Regions from separate parts of the Shewanella sp. TB7-MNA-CIBAN-0143 genome, predicted to be linked through region 3. Evidence: predicted binding sites of a transcription regulator. Region 3 holds the regulator's gene; each other region holds the start of a gene.
The links. Region 3 encodes sigma-54, which starts transcription at its own class of promoters, with help from an activator protein. Its sites were predicted from a motif close to GTTGGCACGNNNNTNGNNT; they were not measured.
Positions count from the first base shown of each region.

Region 1: glnA (glutamate--ammonia ligase) is a predicted target of sigma-54. The motif match lies at 5,493-5,511, and genes of this name have one in related genera.
Region 2: cynS (cyanase) is a predicted target of sigma-54. The motif match lies at 2,642-2,660, and genes of this name have one in related genera.

Region 1 is NZ_JBEOPL010000003.1:189,990-198,106, forward strand. Features, by position in the region: gene glnG (nitrogen regulation protein NR(I)) at 1-756, opposite strand, end outside; gene glnL (nitrogen regulation protein NR(II)) at 793-1,830, opposite strand; gene AAEY97_RS03690 (DUF4124 domain-containing protein) at 1,970-2,494, opposite strand; gene ppnP (pyrimidine/purine nucleoside phosphorylase) at 2,625-2,936, opposite strand; gene typA (translational GTPase TypA) at 3,321-5,132, opposite strand; gene glnA (glutamate--ammonia ligase) at 5,613-7,022, shown strand; gene AAEY97_RS03710 (diguanylate cyclase domain-containing protein) at 7,091-7,705, shown strand; gene AAEY97_RS03715 (type II secretion system protein) at 7,750-8,117, shown strand, end outside.
Region 2 is NZ_JBEOPL010000010.1:147,680-155,796, reverse strand. Features, by position in the region: gene AAEY97_RS10385 (protein-disulfide reductase DsbD) at 1-349, shown strand, start outside; gene AAEY97_RS10380 (sigma-54 interaction domain-containing protein) at 560-2,455, opposite strand; gene cynS (cyanase) at 2,798-3,238, shown strand; gene AAEY97_RS10370 (formate/nitrite transporter family protein) at 3,406-4,218, shown strand; gene AAEY97_RS10365 (bifunctional protein-serine/threonine kinase/phosphatase) at 4,306-6,027, shown strand; gene AAEY97_RS10360 (cation:proton antiporter domain-containing protein) at 6,362-8,032, shown strand.
Region 3 is NZ_JBEOPL010000038.1:246-8,362, reverse strand. Features, by position in the region: gene lptC (LPS export ABC transporter periplasmic protein LptC) at 1-462, shown strand, start outside; gene lptA (lipopolysaccharide transport periplasmic protein LptA) at 449-1,030, shown strand; gene lptB (LPS export ABC transporter ATP-binding protein) at 1,027-1,758, shown strand; gene AAEY97_RS20700 (RNA polymerase factor sigma-54) at 1,901-3,385, shown strand; gene hpf (ribosome hibernation promoting factor) at 3,411-3,698, shown strand; gene ptsN (PTS IIA-like nitrogen regulatory protein PtsN) at 3,701-4,144, shown strand; gene rapZ (RNase adapter RapZ) at 4,141-5,004, shown strand; gene AAEY97_RS20680 (HPr family phosphocarrier protein) at 5,025-5,300, shown strand; gene mgtE (magnesium transporter) at 5,811-7,175, shown strand; gene AAEY97_RS20670 (hypothetical protein) at 7,696-7,848, shown strand; gene AAEY97_RS20665 (transposase) at 7,868-8,117, shown strand, end outside.

The sequences.
Region 1 (8,117 bases), on a different contig from region 3:
TCGCGTTTGCACATCGATTGGCATGTCACCGATTTCATCTAAAAATAGCGTGCCACCATTGGCTTGTTCAAAACGACCTTGGCGCACGTTGGCGGCACCAGTAAAGGCGCCTTTTTCATGGCCAAAGAGTTCAGATTCAATCAAATCTTTTGGGATGGCAGCCATATTTAATGCAATAAAGGGTTTGTCCTTACGCGGGCTGTGTTTGTGCAATGCACCAGCGACTAATTCTTTACCAGTACCAGATTGGCCATTGATGAGCACACTGATAGATGAGCGAGATAATCGGCCTATGGCACGAAACACTTCTTGCATTGCCGGGGCTTCACCAATAATTTCAGGGGTTTTTATGGTGGTATCAATAACGGGTTGTGGTGCTTGCTCTGTTGCATGTGTGAGTGCGCGTTCAACTAAATTAATGGCTTCATCAATATCAAATGGTTTTGGTAGGTATTCAAATGCACCTGCTTGATATGCGCTCACGGCACTGTCTAAGTCTGAGTGGGCGGTCATGATGATCACTGGAATATGTGGATAATGCAGTTGTAAGCGATCAAGCAAGGTTAAGCCATCAGTACCTGGCATGCGGATGTCAGACACGATGACTTGAGGTTGTGATGCTTCTAAAGCTTGCCACAAGGATTCTGCAGCAGCAAAGCTAGCCGTTGACAGTGATGCGCCTTTAAGGGCTTTTTCGAGTACCCAACGGATCGAACTATCATCATCGAGGATCCAAACTTGTTCACTAATGTTCATGTTACTACCTCATTCTGCCTACAAAGGGCATGCTAGTTATTGTAATGGCAGGTTAATAATAAATTCGGTATGCCCTGGTGCCGAAACACAATCAATGCGACCGCCGTGTAATCGGGCAATGTTATGCGCAATGGATAATCCTAACCCTGAACCTTCGTCACGTCCGGTGACCATAGGGTAGAAAAGGGTATCCATTAACTCAGCAGGAATACCGGGGCCGTTATCAATAATGGATAAGGCGAGTACCACTTTATAGCGCTGTGTTCCAATGGTGACTTGATGTTGAGTGCGAGTGCGAATGACAATATCGCCACCACAATGTTCTAACGCTTGTATCGCATTTTGGACAATATTCAATACGGCTTGCTGCATTTGATCTGGATCCATCTGAATATCTGGAATCGATGGATCATAATCTCGTTTTAAGCAGATATTGTCTGGCAGTGCCATTTCGACTAACTTAAGCACTTTTTGAATCACTTGATGGATATTGTGTTCAGCATGCTGCGTTGGTCGTTGCGGGCCAAGTAAACGGTCGACTAAATTACGTAATCTATCTGCTTGTTCGATAATCAGACTGGTAAATTCTTTTAATTCGGGCGAGTCGAGCTCTCGCGATAACAACTGCGCAGCGCCTCTAAGGCCGCCCAGCGGGTTTTTAATTTCATGGGCTAAGTTACGTACCAAAAACTGTGCAGCTTGCTGTTGGGCGTCCATGTTAAGCTGCTGATGAATGCGACGTTGTTGGTCTACTTGACGTAACTCTAAAATGCTGAGGTTATTGTCATTTTCAATTGGCATCAAGGTGATATCAATGGTGTGATGTTGGCCGTCTAGGGTGATTAATGCGGCGGTATTGACCGTGAGTCCCTGGCCGGCATTAATGGCATCGCGTAGTAATTGTGGCTCAACCCCCATCAGTTGATAAAGCTCAGGAAGCGTTTGCTCGAGTAGCTTATGGTTACCTACTCCCAATAATTGTGCGGCCGCGGCATTAGCATAGCTCGGCTTGAGCTCGTTATTAATAACAAGCACTGCGGTGACTAAGTGATTGAGAAGGTTATTTGTGTCCATTAGCCGTCCTAGTATAGGGTTGCACCATTATAATGCACCACTTTGGTGCATATCACAACCCGGAACACACAAGCACTTTGTAAGATAAATAGTCACGCAAAATTTCATAAGCTAATGAATAAAATGATTTTTATCTTAATCATTTAGACTTTTTTGCAGGTCCAAATACAGATGCTTGGTGAAGGAATATCTTTCTAGGAGAGCTTGATGCAAGGACTTTGCCGCTTTGTGTTACAGCGTTAACAACCAACGAGTGTTCACCTCTATTAATGCCCGTTAATTGGAATATATTCGATGCTTGAGCTGGGGCAGCGATAATACCATCGACTAATAATGTCATTAGCACGCCACGAGGTAATTGAGGGGTGACGCTCACTGACACGGTAAATGCGCCATTATTGTCACGCACAGTAGCTTCTTCTTGGGGAGAGGTAATCGAAATCGTGTAGTTAATTGATGCTTCTGTTGTTGGGATGACATTGATTTTTGTTGGGGTGTCAATCGTCATGTTGTTTTGGGTGTTTTCATTTAATTCAACAGCTTCGGCATTATTTTTTTGTTCATCTGAGTAATGAACTTTGCCATTTTCATCTACCCAACGGTATACGGTAGCAACACTTTGGGCGCTCAATAATAGCAAACTAATAAGTATGATAAGGCGCATGATGTACTCCATAAAACGACAGTTTTAATAGAGTAGACGTTTTTATAAAAAAAATCAGCTTAAACTGTTTAGTTAAGCTGAATCGAAGCGGCGATATTAAACCGCTATTGTTTATTTAGGTGCAACAACACTAGATGTATTGGCAGCAGTATTCTGAAATTTGATCTGTTCGGATACTGAAGCTCACATTTGGTGCAAGCTCAAACTGGCTTGCTTCAGCATATGCAACCCACTCAGTTTTACCCGGTAATAACACGTCAAACTTGCCAGAAATAACCTGCATTATTTCACCTTGAGCCGTTGAAAACTCATATTCACCAGGCAATACCACACCAAAAGTTTGTTTACTACCATCAGCTAATACTACGCTTCTGCTTATCACTTTACCGTTAAAATACACATTGGCTTTTTTAGCGACGCTTACCTGTTGCAACATACTCATATATTTTTCCTAAAAATGATCTTGGTTTGAATCTATCTGCGTTTACGTAAAATATCTAGTTAAATGTTTTCATGTTGTATCACGAGAGTCGCTTCGCTGCTAGAGACAGCTTCAGAAACGATAACAAGCGAACGCTGCGTGCAGTCTAGCACCTAGGCTCTTGGCTTGTCATCGCTCGTCAGCGCTTGTCATCTCAGGGATAGAGAAAGCTTCGCTGCTAAGCAGTTGACTTTATAGCCTCTAGCCGCGGAGCGTACTAGCAGCGCAGCGTCCTAGGCCTTTCGCTTTTAGCCTGTATAGACTAGACAACAAAAAGCCCAGATGCATGCATCTGGGCTTTTTAGGTCTCAATGAGTGGCAGACGTTGCCACTCATTGATGGTAATTAACTGCGGTTATTACGCTTACGCTCATTCTCAGTTAAGAATCTCTTACGAACACGGATGTTCTTAGGAGTTACTTCAACTAATTCATCATCATCGATGAATTCAAGAGCTTGCTCAAGAGTCAATGTGATAGGCGTAGTCAATACTTGTGCTTCATCAGTACCTGATGCGCGCATGTTAGTTAGCTGCTTACCTTTCAAACAGTTTACTGTCAAATCGTTAGAGCGAGCATGAATACCCACTACTTGACCTTCATACACTTCAGCAGCGTGACCAATAAACATACGACCACGGTCTTGCAAAGCAAATAGAGCGAATGTTAGTGCTTTACCTGTTGCGTTTGAAATCAATACGCCGTTAGCGCGTTGACCAATATCGCCACCTTTGTGTGGACCGTAGTGATCAAATGAATGATAAATTAGACCAGTACCAGATGTTGCTGTTAAGAATTCGGTTTGGAAACCAATTAAGCCACGGCTTGGGATAACGAAGTCGATACGTACACGACCTTTACCATCAAGCTGCATGTCTTTCATTTCGCCTTTACGAACACCTAATTTTTCAATTACGGTACCTTGATGATCTTCTTCAACGTCAACTGTTACAGTTTCGTATGGTTCATGTAGCTCACCATCGATTGTTTTTAGAATAACTTCTGGACGAGATACGGCTAATTCATAACCTTCACGACGCATGTTTTCAATTAAAATCGATAAGTGTAATTCACCACGACCTGAAACGCGGAAACGGTCTGGACTTTCTGTTTCTTCAACGCGAAGTGCTACGTTGTGAACTAATTCAGTCTGTAAACGTTCAAGAATGTTACGTGAAGTAACATACTTACCTTCTTTACCCGCGAACGGAGAAGTGTTTACTTGGAATGTCATCGTTAGTGTTGGTTCATCAACAGTTAACGGTGGCATTGCTTCTACTGCATTCACTGCACAGATAGTATCAGAGATTTTAAGCTCGCCTAAACCTGTAATAGCAACGATGTCACCAGCATTTGCAATTGGCACTTCAGTACGGTCAAGACCCATGTAACCTAATACTTGGCCCATTTTACCGTTACGTGTCTTACCGTCAGCGCCAATAATGGTCACTTGTTGGTTAGTCTTAACGCTACCACGAGTAATACGGCCAATACCGATAACACCCACGTATGAGTTATAATCGATTTGAGAAATTTGCATTTGGAATGGAGCTTCTGCATCAGCATCTGGGAAAGCTACTTTCTCAACGATAGTTTGGAATAGCGGCGTCATATCATCGCTTGCTACATCTGGATCTAACGTTGCAAAACCATTTAATGCCGAAGCATAAACGATTGGGAAATCTAGTTGTTCGTCAGTGGCACCTAAGTTAACGAATAAATCGAATACTTGGTCAATAACCCAATCTGGACGAGCACTTGGACGGTCAATTTTGTTGATAACAACAATTGGCTTAAGGCCTTGAGCGAATGCTTTCTTGGTTACAAAGCGAGTTTGTGGCATTGGGCCATCAACTGCATCAACCAACAATAATACTGAGTCAACCATAGATAGAACGCGTTCAACTTCACCACCGAAATCGGCGTGGCCAGGAGTATCTACGATATTAATACGGTAGTCGTTCCACTGGATGGCAGTGTTCTTTGCCAGAATGGTGATCCCACGTTCTTTTTCAAGATCGTTAGAATCCATAACCCGCTCAGTAGCTTCTCCACGAGATGCAAGGGTTCCTGACTGCGCCAACATTTTGTCAACCAAGGTTGTTTTGCCATGGTCAACGTGGGCAATAATGGCGATGTTACGTAAATTCTCTAGCACGGATAAACCTCTAAACCAGCAAATAAAAAAAAAGGATCTAACAGTAGTTATAGATTATAGCTACTGTAAAAAAGCGTGCCATTCTACTTCACAGCAGCTTTTGTAGATAGGATTATTTTTGAACACTTGTAAATCTATCGCTTGCTATGGATTAATAAACAGCATAAAACGTATATATATGAAGCATAACCATGGTGTAAGACAAAACTGTGACATTGGCTAAAACAGCAACATTAACATGACGCACCATTATGGACTTTTGCACCATGATGAAACATAGTGATGCACGAGGTTGGTGCAAGGTTATGGTTTAGAAGATTTGGAAACTTTCTCATCTTCATAAAATCAATTAGTTAGCGATCTGGCATGAATATCGCTTTATTGCTGATAATTATGAAAAGATTCGTTTTCCAGGTGCATCATCTGGCGAATAGCAAGATTATTTAAGGGACAACCCTTTACCCTACCGGAGGCTTGAGAATGTCAGTTGAATCAGTTTTAAAACAACTTGTAGAGTTAGAAGTTAAGTTTGTAGACTTACGCTTTACCGACACTAAAGGTAAAGAGCAGCACGTTTCTATTCCTTCTCATCAAGTAAATGAAGATTTCTTTGAAGACGGTAAAATGTTTGATGGCTCTTCAATTACAGGTTGGAAAGGCATTAATGAATCTGACATGGTGCTAATGCCAGATCCAACCACTTTCGTATTAGACCCTTTCACAGAAGAAACAACAGCGCTTATTCGTTGTGATATTTTAGAACCTGGTACTATGACAGGTTATGATCGTGACCCACGTTCAATTGCTAAAAAAGCTGAAGCTTACCTAATTTCTACTGGTATTGCTGACACAGTATTGATTGGTCCAGAGCCAGAGTTCTTCTTATTTGACGATGTCCGTTTTGGTACCGACATGTCAGGTTGTTTTGTTAAGATTGACGCAAAAGAAGCATCATGGAACTCGGCTAAGAGCTATGAAGAAGGTAACACGGGTCACCGTCCAATGGTGAAAGGTGGTTATTTCCCAGTTGCACCAGTTGATTCTTCACAAGATTTACGTTCGGCAATGTGTTTAGTACTTGAAGAAATGGGTCAAGTAGTTGAAGCGCATCACCACGAAGTAGCAACAGCGGGTCAAAACGAAATCGCAACACGTTTCAACACGTTGACTAAGAAAGCTGATGAAATTCAAATTCTAAAATACGTTGTTCATAACATGGCGCATGCTTATGGTAAGACAGCGACATTTATGCCAAAACCAATCGTTGGTGACAACGGTAGCGGCATGCACGTGCATCAGTCTTTAGCTAAAGACGGCGTAAACTTATTCGCAGGTGATAAGTATGCTGGTTTGAGTGATTTAGCGCTTTATTACATTGGCGGCATTATTAAGCATGCTCGTGCATTGAATGCGTTCACTAACCCAAGCACTAACTCTTACAAGCGTTTAGTGCCACATTTTGAAGCGCCTGTAATGCTTGCATATTCTGCACGTAACCGCAGTGCTTCAATTCGTATTCCAGTGGTACCAAGCCCTAAAGGCCGTCGTATCGAAGCGCGTTTCCCTGATCCACATGCAAACCCATACTTAGGTTTCTCAGCATTACTTATGGCTGGTCTTGATGGTATTCAAAACAAGATCCACCCAGGTGAAGCAATGGATAAAGATTTATATGACTTACCTCCTGAAGAAGCTGCTGAAATTCCACAGGTTGCAACGTCATTAGAAAACGCACTTGAACATTTACAAGCTGACCATGAGTTCTTGACTAAAGGCGGCGTATTCAGCGAAGACTTTATCCAGTCTTATATCCAACTTAAAACGGCTGAAGCAGAACGTGTTGCACGTACTACTCACCCACTTGAGTTTGAGATGTACTACAGCTTGTAATTCTTGAATACAATTGCTTAAACAAGCAAACCAATAAAAAACCCGATAATTGATTATCGGGTTTTTTTTTGCTCAAAAGAGGTGAGAATGATAGTTTTCAGCAAATGTCAGAAGAGGTGATAAACAGCCGTGAAGAGTTATCTCAACGAGTCAGAGATCGCACTGCAGATTTAGTTATTGCCAAAACTAAAGCGTTACATTTAGCCAATCATGATGTGGTGACTGGACTCGCTAATCGGTTGTCGAACAGGCAGGCAACTGAGCGTTTACGGGATAAAAAACAGCCGTTCTCAATCCTTTTTATCGATCTCGATGGATTCAAAGTCATTAATGATACTTACGGGCACGGCATTGGCGATGCTTTGTTAGTCAAAATTGGTCAACAGGTAAGTAAGTATTTGTTTCCGAGTGAAATTCTTGCGCGTTATGGTGGTGACGAGTTTGTATTACTTTTACCGAATGATATCGACAGTGACGCTGTTATGGCCACTGCCAACAGTGTTCTTAAACTGATCAAACAACCTTTTCAAATAGGCTCACATTCTTTAATCATTAGTGCATGTATTGGCGCTGCCATTTATAATGGTGTTGATAGCGATACAGATAGCTTAATCCATCGTGCTGATGTTGCGATGTATCAGGCTAAACATGCCGGCAAAAGTCAGGTGATACTGGCTGATTAATATTTTAGAATAGAGATTAATGTTATTTTTTATTTGGCTGCAGGATGTCTAAATTGATACATACATGCTCATTTAATCATGGTTGTTTTTCGTGGCGTAAGCCGCAAGGGTTTAGCTTAATAGAACTTGTGGTAGTGATTATTATTTTAGGCATTCTTGCTGTCGTGGTTGCTCCGAAATTTATCGATTTAAAAAGTAATGCTTACGCGAGCAGTATGCAGGGTGTTGCAGCAGCAATTAACAGCGGTAAAACTTTGGTCTATTCAGCTTGCGTGATAAGCGCCAGTTGCGATGAAACGGCCCCTGGAGCCAGTAATGGTTTGGGCAATAGTATTACAGTACAAGGCCAATCAGTGACTCTAGCTTACGGATATCCGCGTCATACCTCAGCAGGTATCATCAGGATGATTAA
Region 2 (8,117 bases), on a different contig from region 3:
TAAGTCGCTGGAAGACTTAGAAGTTGAATTGGATAAAGCCAGTATTAGCGGTAAAACGGTGATGTTAGATTTATACGCCGACTGGTGTGTGGCGTGTAAAGAATTTGAAGCCATTACCTTTAAAAATGCCGACGTGGAAACGCGTATGAACCAAATGGTGTTATTGCAAGCTGACGTGACTGCCAGCGATGACATTGATATCACCCTTTTAGAACATTATGGCGTGTTAGGTTTACCGACATTGTTAATGTTTAATAGCGACGGTGAGCAGCGTGAAGACTTGCGGGTTACCGGCTTTATGGGACCAAAAGATTTTGCTGCTCATTTAGATATACTGTTAGCAAAGTAACGTAAACCAAGGCATTAGCGGCCTGATATAGTCCGCTAATGCCGTCCGCGTATTGCAGTAATCTGATTACGTACTCTCATGCACCACTCTATTCAAATAGCGATATTTTTAGGCTCTCCCCCATCAAAACCAACAACCAAAGACAACCTAAATAAAATCGACATTGAATACATTAAAGATAATAAATCAGCCTTTGATTAATGAGCTTAATTAGCCAATATAGTTTTGTCGATTAATGTCATAGCGTTTTAATTTTGATGTTAATGTTGTTGGTTTTAACCCTAATAGTTGAGCCGCGCCATCATTAGCATATATTTTGCCTTTGCAGTGAATTAACGCGTTCACTAAATTCTGCTTTTCCATCAACTTATGTTGTTGGGCACTGAATAACTGCGATTGGTTAGGTGAGTTAATAGCAGTATTATCACTTGTGTTATGAATTAGGGATCTTTTGCTGTTGACTGTTAGAGCGGTACTTTGAGTAATTAAAAAATCAAAATTAACTTTGTCACTATTGGCTAAAATAATTTGTCGCTCAATAATGTTTTCGAGTTCTCGTATATTGCCGGGCCAAGTATATTGCTGCAAAATTTGCATTTGACCTAACGTGATTGTTGGTTGTGGTTGGTTTACACGTCGACAGACTTTATCGAGAAAATGCTTTACGAGTAAAGGTAAGTCATCAATACGTTCACGTAAAGGCGGTGACTGCAGTGGGATAACGTTTAGTCGGTAGTATAAATCTTCTCGGAATTTGTTTTGCTCTACTAGTTTTTTTAAATCTTTATTGGTTGCCGATATCACTCTAATATCCACATTACGTGTTATCGACTCGCCCACTCGTTCAAATTGTTGTTCTTGTAATACTCTTAATAACTTGCCTTGCAGTTGTAATGGAATTTCACCGACTTCATCTAAAAATATAGTGGCGCCATCAGCAAGTTCAAAACGGCCGACTCTATCTGATATTGCCCCTGAGAAAGCCCCTTTAACATGTCCAAAAAATTCACTCTCAAATAGTTCAGCAGGAATGGCAGCACAATTGACTCTAATTAATGGCCTCGCTTTACGTGCGCTGACTTCATGCAATGCACGGGCAATCAATTCTTTACCTGTACCGGATTCTCCAATAATTAATACGTTAGCATTGGTAGGGCCCACCAACTCAATTTGATGCACCATGTGTTTTACTTTGGTACTTTGTCCAATAATTTGATGATGATTAAAATCAGCATTAAGCTCTTCTAATAAATAAGCTTTTTCCATTTCTAGGCGCCGCTTTAGTGCATCAACTTGTTCCAATGCATTGATCAATTCATTTTGAATTTTCTTACGTTCGGTAATATCACGAAAAACAACAACTGCGCCAATTAATCGGCCATTATCAGTCAACGGTGTGCTGGTATATTCAACCGGGATGGCTGTTCCCGCTTTAGTCCAAAAAAATTCGATATCAACACTGTGTATCGCTCCATCATTAAAAGCAGCATAAATGGGGCAATCTTGTGCATGGTATTGGCTGCCATCAAGGTGGGAATGGTGAATAACCTGATGCATATTTTTACCGGTTAATTCTGATTTACCCCAGCCTAATATTTTTTCGGCGGCTTCATTCACAAAAGTCGTATTACCTTGAGCGTCTACGCCATAAATGCCATCTCCTACTGCTTTTAACAATAGCTGATTTTGTCTTTCTATTTCTTCGAAAATGGTTTCATTTTTATTCCAATGGTCAAAACCTGCTCGATAGTTTGCTTCGCATATAGACTGATAATGACGGGCAAATGTCACCTTGCTATTTTGACAATTTAGTAAAATATTGTCTTCTATTTTTACCGCATCAACATCTAAATACGTTACTTCATTTTCGATAAGAATACTTAATTCGCTCGACCAAGCAGCACCATGATCCAATATTTCTTGAGTAAAATTAATAAGCTTATCAACACACTTTGGAAAAAGTTCTGTTGCAGCATAATCAGATAAATTGCCTTTATTTAACGTAAATAAAGATATCGCCTGCAGATTGGCTTGCAGCACTTTATTATTTAATGGATCAACTAATATCATTGCACTTGGGGCATTCAGAAACAGGTTATTTAACATAACAACTTCTTTTTGTATTTTAATCATTCACAATCAGGAGTGATGACTGAATACAATAATCGCGCCATACCACGAAAAATCGTTACAACTGCAACGACAAATCGTTATCAACGAAAAATCGTTATCACGTAAATAGTAGTAAAAATAAAAAATCATTAAATTACAATGCATTAAAAAAACAAATTGATTGGCATAGTTCTCGCAATGTTAAATACAAATCGAATTAACCAGAATCATTAACTCGTCTTAATTGTGCACTACTCAGTATATTCGCACCAATTCAGCGCACAGATTCATCCGGAAATTCAAAATTGATTGGTATTAACTAACGTGGAGAAAGACATGAATAAACTAGATGTGACCGAAGCTATATTTGCCATTAAAAAAGAAAAAGATCTCACCTGGGAAAGCATTGCTGACGCCGTTGGCATGTCAATGGTTTGGGCAACATCAGCTTGCTTAGGTATGAACAGTTGTTCTGAAGAGTGTGCGACAAAACTGGTTGAGTTTATTGGTTTACCCATTGAAGCAAAAAAAATATTGATGGAGTACCCAACAAAAGAATGGGACCAAGCTATTCCACAAGATCCACTCATTTATCGATTATACGAAGTGGTGGGTGTTTATGGAGATACCCTAAAAGAAGTGATTCAAGAAAAATTTGGTGACGGAATTATGAGTGCTATCGATTTCTCCATGTCGGTAGATAAAGAAGAAAACCCTAAGGGCGACCGCGTAATTTTAACCTTAAACGGTAAATTTTTACCTTACAAAGCGTGGTGATCACTCATGGTGCAAAAGACACATTAGTTTACAACAATTGGCTACACACTTTTTAAATAATACAAATATAAACAATTACTTACTTATCTGGCGCTGTTTTTGCTACTACAGAAGTAATGTTAACTTAATACCTAATCAACCTTTAACTTTAATTACCAGGAAAATTTATGGCTTATATAGAACCTAGTGAATTTGTGACCAAGATGGTCGATGCTGGTGAACAAAAAGTTTACATGTCGACAAAAGATACGTTAATTCGAGCCTTTATGGCGGGCGCTATTTTAGGTCTTGCTGCAATATTTGCCATTACGGTGGCCGTAAAAACCGATAGCCCTTTAGCTGGGGCAATTTTATTCCCAGTGGGCTTCATTATGTTATACCTAATGAAGTTTGACTTATTAACGGGAGTATTCACCTTAGTCCCTTTAGCGCTTATAGATAAGCGTCCAGGTGTCACCTTTGCTGGCGTTATGCGCAATTGGGGCTTAGTTTTTGTTGGTAATTTTGCCGGTGCTCTAATGACCGCCTTCTTTATGTCCTTTATCTTAACCTATGGTTATTCCACTGATGGTGGTGCAATAGCTGCAAAGGTGAGCACAATAGGTGAATCGCGAACCTTAGGCTATCAATCACATGGTTTAATGGGTTGGATAACTATTTTTATTCGCGGCATGTTGTGTAACTGGATGGTTTCTATGGGGGTTGTTGGTGCGATGATTTCAACCTCTGCTGGCAGCAAAATGGCGGCCATGTGGATGCCTGTTATGTTGTTCTTCTATATGGGTTTTGAGCATTCCATTGTCAACATGTTCTTATTTCCATTCTCTATGATCATGGGCGGTGACTTTACTGTTACTGATTATTTGTTATGGAATGAATTGCCAACTGCACTAGGCAATTTAGTCGGTGGTCTATGTTTGGTTGGCTTGCCGTTATACTTCACACATGTGAAAACATCACCTGAACGTAAGATTAGTTAGGCAAATTTACAGCCATGATTTAAGACTTCACAATGCTGATTGTGAAGTCATTTTTATTGGCTGACTAAACTCTTAGGAAATACCACAATGAGTGAACCGCTTAGCGTCAGTATTGGCGGTGCAACAAATAAAGGCATAAAAGCTGTTAATCAGGATTTCATCGGTAGTATTGTGCCTAAAGAACCGCTACTCAGCGCTAAAGGCATTGTGTTAGCGATGGCTGATGGCATAAGTTCAAGTAAGGTGAGTCAAGTTGCAAGTGAAGCCGCGGTATCCTGTTTTCTCGAAGATTATTATTGCACCTCTGATTCTTGGTCGGTCAAATCCTCGGTACAAAAAGTTGTACAATCGATTAATTCTTGGCTTTGTGCCCAAACACGTAATAGCTCGTACCGCTTTGATAAAGATAAAGGTTATGTTTGTACCTTTAGTGCTTTAGTCCTTAAATCTAACTCTGCTCATATTTTTCATTCTGGTGATACACGCGTTTATAGCGTAGTAGACCAGCAACTCGAACAGTTAACAGAAGATCATCGACGCATTTTATCAACAGATGTGACCTACTTAACCCGTGCCCTTGGCATAGAGCAAACCTTAGAAATTGATTACCAACACCACACTATTGAACAAGGCGATATTTTCGTTTTAGCAACCGATGGTGTTTATGAGTTTATTAATGGATTGCAAATAACCCAACAAATAGCGACCGCAGACTCTTTAGACATTGCCGCTCATAACATTATTCAACAAGCGCTAGATTTAGGCAGTAATGACAACTTAAGCATTCAAATAGTGCGTGTGGACCATGTACCTGATTACCAGCTAAATGAAGTACATCAAATGACTAGCTTGCCTTTGCCGCCAAGACTAGCACCAAGGATGGTATTTGATGGTTACGATATTCTACGAGAAATTTATATTAGCAGTCGGAGTCATGTTTTTTTGGCCAGGGATAATGACAGCCAACAAACGGTGGTGATTAAAACCCCCTCAACAGAGGGCTGTAATGATAATGACTACCTTGAACGTTTTATGCTTGAAGAGTGGATAGCAAAACGAATTAATAATCCCCATGTTGCTAAAGCCATTATCCCTAAACGTAAACGTAATTATTTATACCTTGTTTCTGAATATATTGAAGGCTGTTCGCTCAATCAATGGATGTTAGACAATCCTAAACCCACATTAGAACAAGTACGTGCCATTATTGAACAAGTTGCCAAGGGATTGCAGGCTTTTCATCGACAAGAAATGATTCACCAGGATTTGCGACCAAACAATATAATGATCGATAAATCTAATACGGTGAAAATTATTGATTTTGGTTCGACCTTCATAGCAGGTGTTACTGATATTGCGACAGAAGAAACTATGCGTGGCACAATTCGCTTTTCTGCGCCTGAGTATTTTTTAGGTAAGGTTGGTACACAGCAGTCTGATATTTATTCTTTGGCCGTTATCACCTATCAAATGCTATCTGGAAAATTCCCTTATAGCGCAAAGATAGCTCAAGCGACCAGCATTGCTGCACAACGAAAACTAATTTACCGAACTTTAATCGATGATAACTCCAACACTCCACATTGGGTAGACTACGCCCTACAACGCGCATTAAAAATTAATCCCTTACACCGCCCTCAAGTATTATCTGAATTTATTGCCGACTTGCGCCAACCCAGTAAGGTATTTTTAACACAAACAAAACCGCCCTTAATCGACCGCGAACCCGTTAAATTTTGGCAAGGCATTAGCTTAGTGTTATTTGTTATGATGATTATCCAACAGGTTGTGCTGGGTGGATTAGGATAAAAGAGGGGTAGCAAAAACATTGCAATAAGTTGGATAAATTTGATAACCATCGATTAGCAATAATTGCTTTTTATGCTATTGCTAATGCGTTTGCTAACGCTATTTTTTGTTATCTGAACCCTTTATATTCAACAGGCTATTACGCTAACTATCACCTTGACTATTTTAGCTAAATAGCCAAATTTAATAGCCAAACCAGCAGATAAAAACATGCAGTGAATCAGCATCTTTAGCCACTAAAGATGCTGTTTTTTGCTTTTAGGCTATTAAAGTCATCGAAAGTTAACTTTTTTCTTATACAATAAGATTTTGTATCCCTCATTCAAGGCGCTTTATGGAACCCGCTATCCTGATTATCACCCTACTTTGCGGAATGCTTGTCAGCCGAGTGGGTTTACCGCCACTGATTGGTTATCTTGCTGCTGGTTTTGTATTGTTCACCTTAGGCATTGAAGACACTAGCTTACCTATTTTGCAGCAACTTGCTGACTTAGGTGTCACCTTATTATTGTTTTCTATTGGTCTCAAACTTGACCTTAAAAGCCTGTTTAAAGCCGAAGTGTGGGCGGGTTCAAGCTTACATTTAATTGGTTCGATTCTATTTTTTGTGCCAGTACTGAAGTTATTGGGCTTTTTAGGCATTGAACAGCTCGACGGATACAGCTTCAATCAACTGATGCTAATTTCCTTTGCATTAAGTTTTTCCAGTACCGTATTTGCGGTAAAAGTGCTTGAAGATAGCGGTGATATGCAGTCGCTTTATGGCCGAGTCGCGATTGGTATCTTGATTATGCAAGACATCTTCGCGGTGATATTTTTAACCATTTCTAAAGGTAACATCCCGTCGGTTTGGGCATTTGCATTGTTATTACTACCGCTTGCAAGACCGCTTATTTATAAAATATTTGATCGGGTCGGACACGGCGAAATGTTGGTATTGTTTGGCCTTGTTATGGCATTAGTGGTGGGGGCATGGTTATTTGAAGCCGTCGGTTTAAAACCCGATTTAGGCGCATTGATTGTGGGTATTTTACTCGCTGGGCATGCTAAATCATCTGAATTAGCCAAATCTATTTATTTCTTTAAAGAGTTATTCTTAGTCGCATTTTTCTTAACTATTGGGTTAAATGGATTGCCGACCTTAGCCGATATTGGTTTAGCGGCGATTTTAGTTGCGCTAATTCCAGTGAAAATTTTGATGTTTGTCTATCTGCTAACTCGCTTTAAGCTGCGGTCGCGAACCTCGCTGCTCGCCTCGTTTAACTTAGGTAACTACAGTGAGTTTGGTTTAATCGTAGCAGCAGTCGCGGCACACAAAGGTTGGTTACCACCAGAATGGCTGATCATTATTGCTGTGGCATTAAGTATTAGTTTTTTATTTGCAGCGCCGTTTAATAATAACGTCAGTAATATTTATCAGCGTTTCCAGTCTAAATTAACCAAACTCGAACGCCACCCATTACACCCTGAAGACAGACAAATCCGCATTGGTAATCCACGCTTTTTGATCTTGGGGATGGGCCGTATTGGTTCTGGGGCATATGATGAATTACGCGCCAAATACACCGGCGAAATTTTAGGGATTGAACACAAACAAGAATTGGTTGATTTTCATCGAAATGAAGGCCGTAATGTTGTGCAAGGTGACGCTAGCGATACTGACTTTTGGGTCAAGCTTGAACGAGCGCCACACTTAGAGTTAGTACTATTGGCAATGCCACATCACGCGGGTAATTTGTTTGCAGTGCAACAACTGCAAAAGCTTAATTACGAAGGAAAAATTAGCGCGATTGTGCAATACGCTGAAGATGCCGAGTCATTAAAAGAGTCTGGTGTTAATACTGTGTATAACTTGTATGAAGCTGCAGGTGCTGGTTTTGTAGACCATGTGATTAAAGAGCTACTCGATTCACCACCAGAACTGGTTCCAAGTTCAGTTGCTGCTAGTAGTGATAAGCCAAATCAATCGGCAATAAATGAAACGACATCTGAGTTGCCATCATAAAACTAATCAACAATTGCAAACGCCTAGATAACTCTCTAGGCGTTTTTGTTTACTACCGCATATTTTCAATTTTGCTTCAGATAAA
Region 3 (8,117 bases):
ATACGCGGTATTGAGCGCCCAGATTTTGTTGCAGATAACCTACGCACTACAGAATTCAACCAACTAGGTTTCGTCGAAAGTCGAGTCAGCGCCGAACACATGGAGCATTACGCCTCAAGTGACATCACTCACTTTACCAAACCTATCTACCTCATTTACCCTGAAAACGGTAAAGCACAATGGCAATTAAGTGCAGACCGTGGGCAATTGAATAAAAATACCAGCAAAGTCACATTAGAAAATAATGTTATTATTGATGCCATTGATATAGAAGAACCCCTGCAGTCACTGAGTACCCAAGCTATTACGGTGGATTTAACCACTATGATAGGATCCTCACAAGAGATGGTGTACATCAAAGGTAAAGGGTTTATTATTCAAGGTTTAGGCCTACATGCTGACTTGAATTCGCAAAAATTATCGCTACTAAGCCAGGTAGAAGGAACATATGAGCCACATTAATCGTCTCCACACTCGCGCCAATGTTATGTTATTAAGTAGCATACTTTGTATATTGAGTTTGCCTGCTATAGCGAAACAAGGGGATCTGAAACAAGAATTGAAAATCGCTTCAGTCAGTCAGTCTGCCGACATTAAGAATAATCAAATTGTTTTTAATGGTCCGGTAACGATTGTCCAAGGCACGATTAATATCAATGCAGATCAGTTACGGGCGTTTACCCCTGAAAACACCACCAGCAAGAGATTAATTGCTACTGGCACCCCGGCTACATTTTCGCAAGAATTAGATGACGGTAAAATTGGTACCGCAAGTGCTAACGAAATTAGCTATGACCTTGCCACCACTACACTCACATTGACTGGCAACGCCAAACTTGATCAATCAGGTAGCCAGGTTACCGGTAATAAAATCAAGTACAACATCAGTGCTCAAGAGCTGATTGCCGAAAGTACTGGTACAGGGCAAGATCGGGTAATCACCATCATTCAACCAGAGAATTTCCAAGACGAGTCGGCGCCAAAGCAAAAACTCCCTGAAATTCCTGTTAACAAGCAGATCAAACCATGACCCAAATTACCTTAACCGCTGAAAATCTAGCTAAAAGCTATAAAGCTCGTCAAGTTGTTAAAGATGTGAGTTTAACGGTTAAAACAGGCCAAATTGTCGGTCTTTTAGGCCCCAATGGTGCAGGCAAAACCACCACCTTTTATATGGTTGTCGGCTTAGTAAAAAGCGATAAAGGCCGAATATTGATTGACGATGACGACCTTACTGCCGATCCAATGCATTTGCGCGCCCGCAAAGGTATAGGTTACTTACCACAAGAAGCCAGTATTTTCCGCAAGCTCACCGTTTACGACAACATAATGGCCGTACTGCAAACTCGCAAAGAGCTCAGCACAGACCAACGTATTGAACAGCTTGAGCATCTACTCGAAGAGTTCCACATTACTCACATACGCGACAGCCAAGGTATGTCGTTATCGGGTGGCGAACGTCGTCGAGTTGAAATTGCGCGCGCTTTAGCTGCTAATCCAAAATTTATTTTGCTTGATGAGCCCTTTGCTGGTGTTGATCCTATTTCGGTCATCGACATTAAAAAAATCATCCAACAACTTAAAAATCGCGGTTTAGGGGTATTAATTACCGACCATAACGTACGTGAAACGCTAGACGTTTGTGAGCGAGCCTATATCGTCAGCCAGGGTAATTTAATTGCCGAAGGCACACCTGATGAGATATTAAGTAATCAACAAGTTCGAGCTGTGTACTTAGGTGAACAATTCAAGCTATAGTTACTTTACTGGCCTTTTAGTCTAGCTAACTCATTTCATTGAACGATACCTAAACAACGTTAAATGTCATTGATGTTTATGGCAATCGATTACAGTTCGAGATTGTCATTTTTATGGAAAATCATCTAGGGATAAGCGGTAAATGAAAGCGTCACTCCAACTTAAAATGGGTCAACACTTAACCATGACCCCACAATTGCAGCAAGCCATTCGCTTACTGCAATTATCGTCATTGGAGCTACAGCAGGAAATCCAACAAGCATTAGATTCAAATCCATTGCTTGAAATAGAAGATGAGTTTTCTGAAGCAAAAAACTCCTTAAAAGAAAACCGCGACCAAGCGGATACCGACTTTAGTGACAACAGTATTGTTAATGTCGAAAAAGACACTTCCACCGTCGACATAGCAGAATCCATGACCAAAGAAACCATGGATGATTTAGCCATGGATACCACATGGGATGAAGTATACACAGCCTCACCTATGTCAGGTTCGGGCAGTGCAAGCATGCGCGATGACGACATGCCCTTTCAAGGTGAAACTACTGAAGGTTTGTACGAACACTTAGAATGGCAAAAAAATCTCACTCCATTTTCAGACACCGATCTCGCCATTGCCACCGCCATTATTGATGCCATTGATGAACGCGGTTATTTAACCCAAAGTACCGAAGATATTCTCGAAGCCATGGGTGATGAAAATGTGGAACTCGATGAGGTTGAAGCGGTATTAAAACGCGTTCAACACTTTGACCCTGTGGGTGTTGCTGCACGTGATTTAAGTGAATGCCTATTTATCCAATTAGCGCAATACTCTAACGACACACCCCATATCGATAATGCCCGTTTGTTAATTAAAGGCTATTTAGAGTTAATTGCTGGCCGTGATTTCAGATTATTGATGCGTAAAACAAAACTAAAAGAAAATGAGTTACGTGACGCAATCACTTTAATCCAGACACTCAATCCTCGTCCGGGCTTATTAATTACCCCCATGGATGATGAATACGTGATTCCCGATGTCACAGTATTAAAGAAAAATGGCCGTTGGGTAGTAGAGTTAAACCCAGACAACATGCCTAAAATTGGTGTTAATCAGCAATATGCAGCCATGGCTAGAGGCAGTAAAAACCCGTCGGATAGTCAATTTATTCGAGGCCATCTGCAAGAGGCTAAATGGTTTATTAAAAGTATTGAAAGCCGTAATGATACTTTACTTAAAGTGGCAAATTGCATTGTGCAATTTCAGCAAGGCTTTTTTGAATATGGCGAAGAAGCCATGAAGCCTATGGTGCTCAATGATATCGCTGAAGCTGTAGAAATGCATGAATCGACCATTTCACGAGTCACCACACAAAAATATATGCACACCCCTCGAGGCTTATTTGAACTAAAATACTTCTTCTCTAGCCATGTCAGTACTGACGATGGCGGGGAATGCTCATCAACGGCCATTCGTGCTTTTATCAAAAAGCTGGTTGCCGCAGAAAACCAGAAAAAACCACTGAGTGACAGTAAAATGGCTCAGCTTCTGGCAGAACAGGGCATAAACGTTGCTCGTCGTACGATAGCAAAATACCGTGAAGCAATGATGATCCCGCCCTCAAACCAACGTAAGAGTTTATAACCTACTAGGCAATGGAGGATTTTTTATGCAAATAAGTCTGACTGGACGTCATGTCGAAATAACAGAATCTTTACGTGAATACATCCACAGTAAATTTTCAAAGCTTGAACGACACTTCGATCAGATCCATAATGTACACGTTGTGCTCAATGTAGAAAAATTACAACAAAAAGCAGAAGCCAAAATCAACATTAATGGCGCAGAAATTTTTGCAATGTCAGAAAGTACTGATATGTATGCTGCAATAGACGCCCTGATCGATAAACTCGACCGTCAGGTAATTAAACACAAAGAGAAGAATACAAAACACTAACGATGGAACTTTGTACCATTCTGCAGCCGGAATGCACTACCTGTGCCACACCGGGCAGTAAGAAAAAAGTACTGGAACTCATCAGCAATTTAGTCGCTGCCCAGTACCCAACCCTGTCTTCGCAAGAGGTTTTTGAAAGCCTGTTAGCGAGAGAGAAAATGGGTAGCACAGGTATAGGAAATGGCATTGCGATACCTCATGGTAGATTAACGACCATCGATCACCCTATCGCGATATTTATTAAATGTGAAGAAGCCATTGCCTTTGATGCAATCGATAAGCAACCCGTGGATCTTTTATTTGCTTTGTTAGTACCTGCAGACCAGTGCCAACAACATTTAGGCACGTTATCGAGCATGGCCCAAAAGTTAAGCGATAAGCAAATATTGAAACAGCTTCGTAAAACTCACGACGCAACAGAACTTTATCAGGTTATTACTGCATGAAACTAGTTATAGTATCGGGACGTTCAGGCTCAGGGAAATCCGTTGCCCTGAGAGTATTAGAAGACCTAGGATATTATTGTGTTGATAATTTGCCTTTACCACTCATTGGCACATTATTAGCCCAGCTTAAAGGCAGTAATGATTTGGTTGCGATTAGCGTTGATGTTCGTAACATTGCAGAACAAGGTAAAGCGCTTCAAGACCAATTGGCACTACTTCAAAATGACACTGAAATTATCAGTTTCTTTTTAAATTCCAATGACAAAGTATTGCTTAAACGTTACAGCGAAACACGTCGATTACACCCGTTATCTAAAAATCATATTTCACTGCAAGAAGCGATAAAACTAGAAGGCCGTTTACTTGAGCCTATCGCAAAAATTGTTGATCACTATATCGACACTTCTGCGCTAAATATCTACGAATTAAGCGACCAAGTTAGGCAAATATTATTAGGCAGTGTTGATAAAGAGTTAGTGATTAACTTTGAATCTTTTGGCTTTAAACACGGCATGCCGACAGAAGCAGATTTTATGTTTGATGTACGCTTTTTACCCAACCCACATTGGGAAATAGAACTGCGTCCATTTACGGGTTTAGACGAGCCCGTACAAGAATTTTTAGGTCGTCAGCCATTAGTTAATAAATTTATTTGGCAAATTGAAAACCTATTTGAAACTTGGATGCCGCATTTAGAACGTAACAATCGCAGTTACCTTACCATCGCGATTGGTTGTACTGGTGGTCAGCACCGTTCGGTATATATTGCAGATCAATTAGCAAAACGATTTCGACAAGGCAGTAAACACACGGTTAATGCTCGCCACAGAGAATTAAATATCAGTGATACTAATAACTAAGTGAGCATAGGATCGCGTCAATGATCAAACTTGAACGCCAAGTGACCATTTCAAATAAATTGGGGTTACACGCCCGTGCCGCCACAAAACTCGCGATGTTAGCGGCGGATTTTGATGCTAACATCACCTTAACTCAAGGCGAAAAAAACGCCAGCGCAGCTAGCGTACTTGGGCTATTAATGCTTGAAAGTGGTATCGGTAAAATGATTACGGTGACAGCTCAAGGCCCAGATGCTGAAGTTGCATTAAACGCAGTGTGTGATCTCATTAATGCTAAATTTGATGAATCTTGTTAATTTTTTAATCGCATTGAATTTATAAATAGCCTGTAATGTGTGAATAGCTGCAAGTTACTCATGCTTTAAGCCACCGTCATCCTTATTTTATGCGGCCTCTAAATGACTAGGCCATACTAACCAAACTGTCACGACATTGATGATCACCAGTAGACATCAGTCCCTCAAAAATATTAGCCCTTAGGATTATCTCACGCAGTTGATACCAATCTCATTAGTATCAGTTCATTCTGCGGGAGTTGGCGTTTAACATGATAAAGACATTACCGCTTCTAGCAACGGATCCAGTGCAACTCTGTTTCCGTGACGTGGTTCGTCTATAGTATGTAAGCAGCATTGGCTGCTGCAGAATTTCACCGCAGAAGTCATTTAAGTATTCTATTTCTGCATTTCATTGTCTTACGTAAAGACAGCTATTTCTGCATTTATACGCCTTGAACTGTACAACCTGAGAAACCCAGAATAATGACATACTGAATAATATAAGTATGACGAATAGGAAGTAGATATATGGGTAAAGAGTACCTAGACAATGAGATAACAGAACAACGTCTCAATCAACTCGTTCAAGCACTAGACAGTGGTCTGTTTGTCCATGCCCGTAACATGCTACATACCATGTCACCTAACGATGTCGCCCTTATTCTCGAATCATCACCGCCCAAAAATCGTCAGGTGTTATGGCAACTCATTGACCAACAATATGCTGGGGAAATTCTTGACGAATTAGGTGAAGAACTTAAAGATTCACTTATTAGCAGCATGACACCAGAGAAGCTTGCCCAGGCCACAATAGGCATGGATACAGATGACATGGCCTATATTCTTCGCAGTTTACCCGATGATGTTTACAAGAAAGTGCTCAAATCAATGCGAAGCCAAGACCGGGATAGAGTAGAGCAAGCATTGCGTTACCCAGATGATACTGCCGGCAGTATCATGAATACTGATACCGTCACCCTAAGACCCGATGTCAATATCGAAGTGGTATTACGCTATTTACGTCAACGGGGAAATTTACCTGATACGACTGATACTTTATATGTTGTGGATCGCCATGATCATGTTTTAGGCGGAGTAAGATTAGCTGATTTACTCACATGCGATCCAAGCGTAACGGTCCGCAGTATTATGGACACAGAATTAGAAAGTATTCCTGTAGAGATGTCCGATAAAGATGTGGCGCAAAAATTTGAACGGATGGATTGGATATCTGCCCCAGTCGTCGACAGCCAAGCAAAATTGCTTGGTCGAATTACTATCGATGACGTTATTGATGTCATCCGCGAGGATGCCGAACATTCAATGATGGGAATGGCAGGGATGGATGATGATGAAGATACCTTTGGCCCTGTACTTAAAAGCACTCTGAGACGCTCTCTATGGCTAACCATCAATCTATTTGCAGCATTACTAGCCTCATCTGTCAGTAACATGTTTGAAGGTACCTTAGAGCAATTCGCCACCATCGCAATTTTAATGACCATTGTACCGAGTATGGGAGGTGTTGCGGGTAATCAAACCCTAGCACTCGTCATCCGCGGGATTGCACTTGGGCATATTGGCCAAAGTAACTCACGCTGGTTAATTGGTAAGGAATTAAGCATCGGATTATTGAACGGTTTAATGTGGTCTGTATTGGTCTTTTTTGCGGTATGGCTTTGGAAAGACGACATCGCATTAGGTGGATTAATTGGCAGTGCCATGCTGATTAATATGACGGTAGCAGGCTTTGCTGGCGCCACTATCCCCATAATGTTAAAAAAGCTAAATATCGATCCTGCGTTGGCGGGGGGTATGGTGTTAACGACGGTAACAGATGTCGTTGGCTTATTTGCATTTTTGGGCCTAGCCACATTATTTTTAATGCACTAAATCATTGATTTAAATCGTACATATCATGTCGTCCAACGAAATTGCGCTATCTAGTGCAATTTTACGGACCTCGGCGGCGTCGCTATACACATAAGTCTTTTTCACACATAAGCTCATTTACCAAGCGCTTAGTACTCTGATCACTTTTGCAGCTATGTCTGCAGCCTCACTTTGTTAACGTTTTTCAAACCATCAACTGGCAACAACTCATTCGGTGAAAACCTTGCCTTCATCTTGTCATTAAGGTGACCTTTTTTTGCCATATTTGTCATCCATACTGCGCTACGACAATCACAACCGTAATGTGTTGCCGGCAGCACATGCTCACCACATTAGTGCAATTGCACCAATCTGGTTGGCGACGCAAAAATAACAAAACTACAGGTAACAGGTAATGTACTGATAAATAACAACTAAAAATATTTATCAAAGTTGGCACAAGCTTTCCATATAAGAAATATGTACCTACTAAGTAGTAGTTTATTTTTTAAGCAGTCCATTGTAATTGTAGGAGATAGCGATGAATAAAATAACCGTAACACGTAGCATTATATCGATAAATGTCATGGTCAATAATGTCATTGCACAATGCCGCCAAAACATTTTTTTCTTAGCACATCTCGGTTGCAGTCAGTGGGATGAAGTTGAAACTCGCTCAGGTAAACATAGATAAATCGGAAGGAAATTATTTGATGAATATGTCAAATGCAAGACAGTATCCAATCGACTTACAAAGACAAGTGATTAATGAGGTTAAAAACCATAATCGATTATTATCCGACGTAGCAAAACAATATGGCGTGTCGGCTAAAACGGTTTATCAATGGGTGAGAAGTAACGATAGTCGCCAAACTGAAAGCAAGGGCGCGATCGTATCAGAAATAGCCTATTTACAACAAAAAATTGCCCAGTTAAGTCAACAATTACAAACAATGGCAAGTT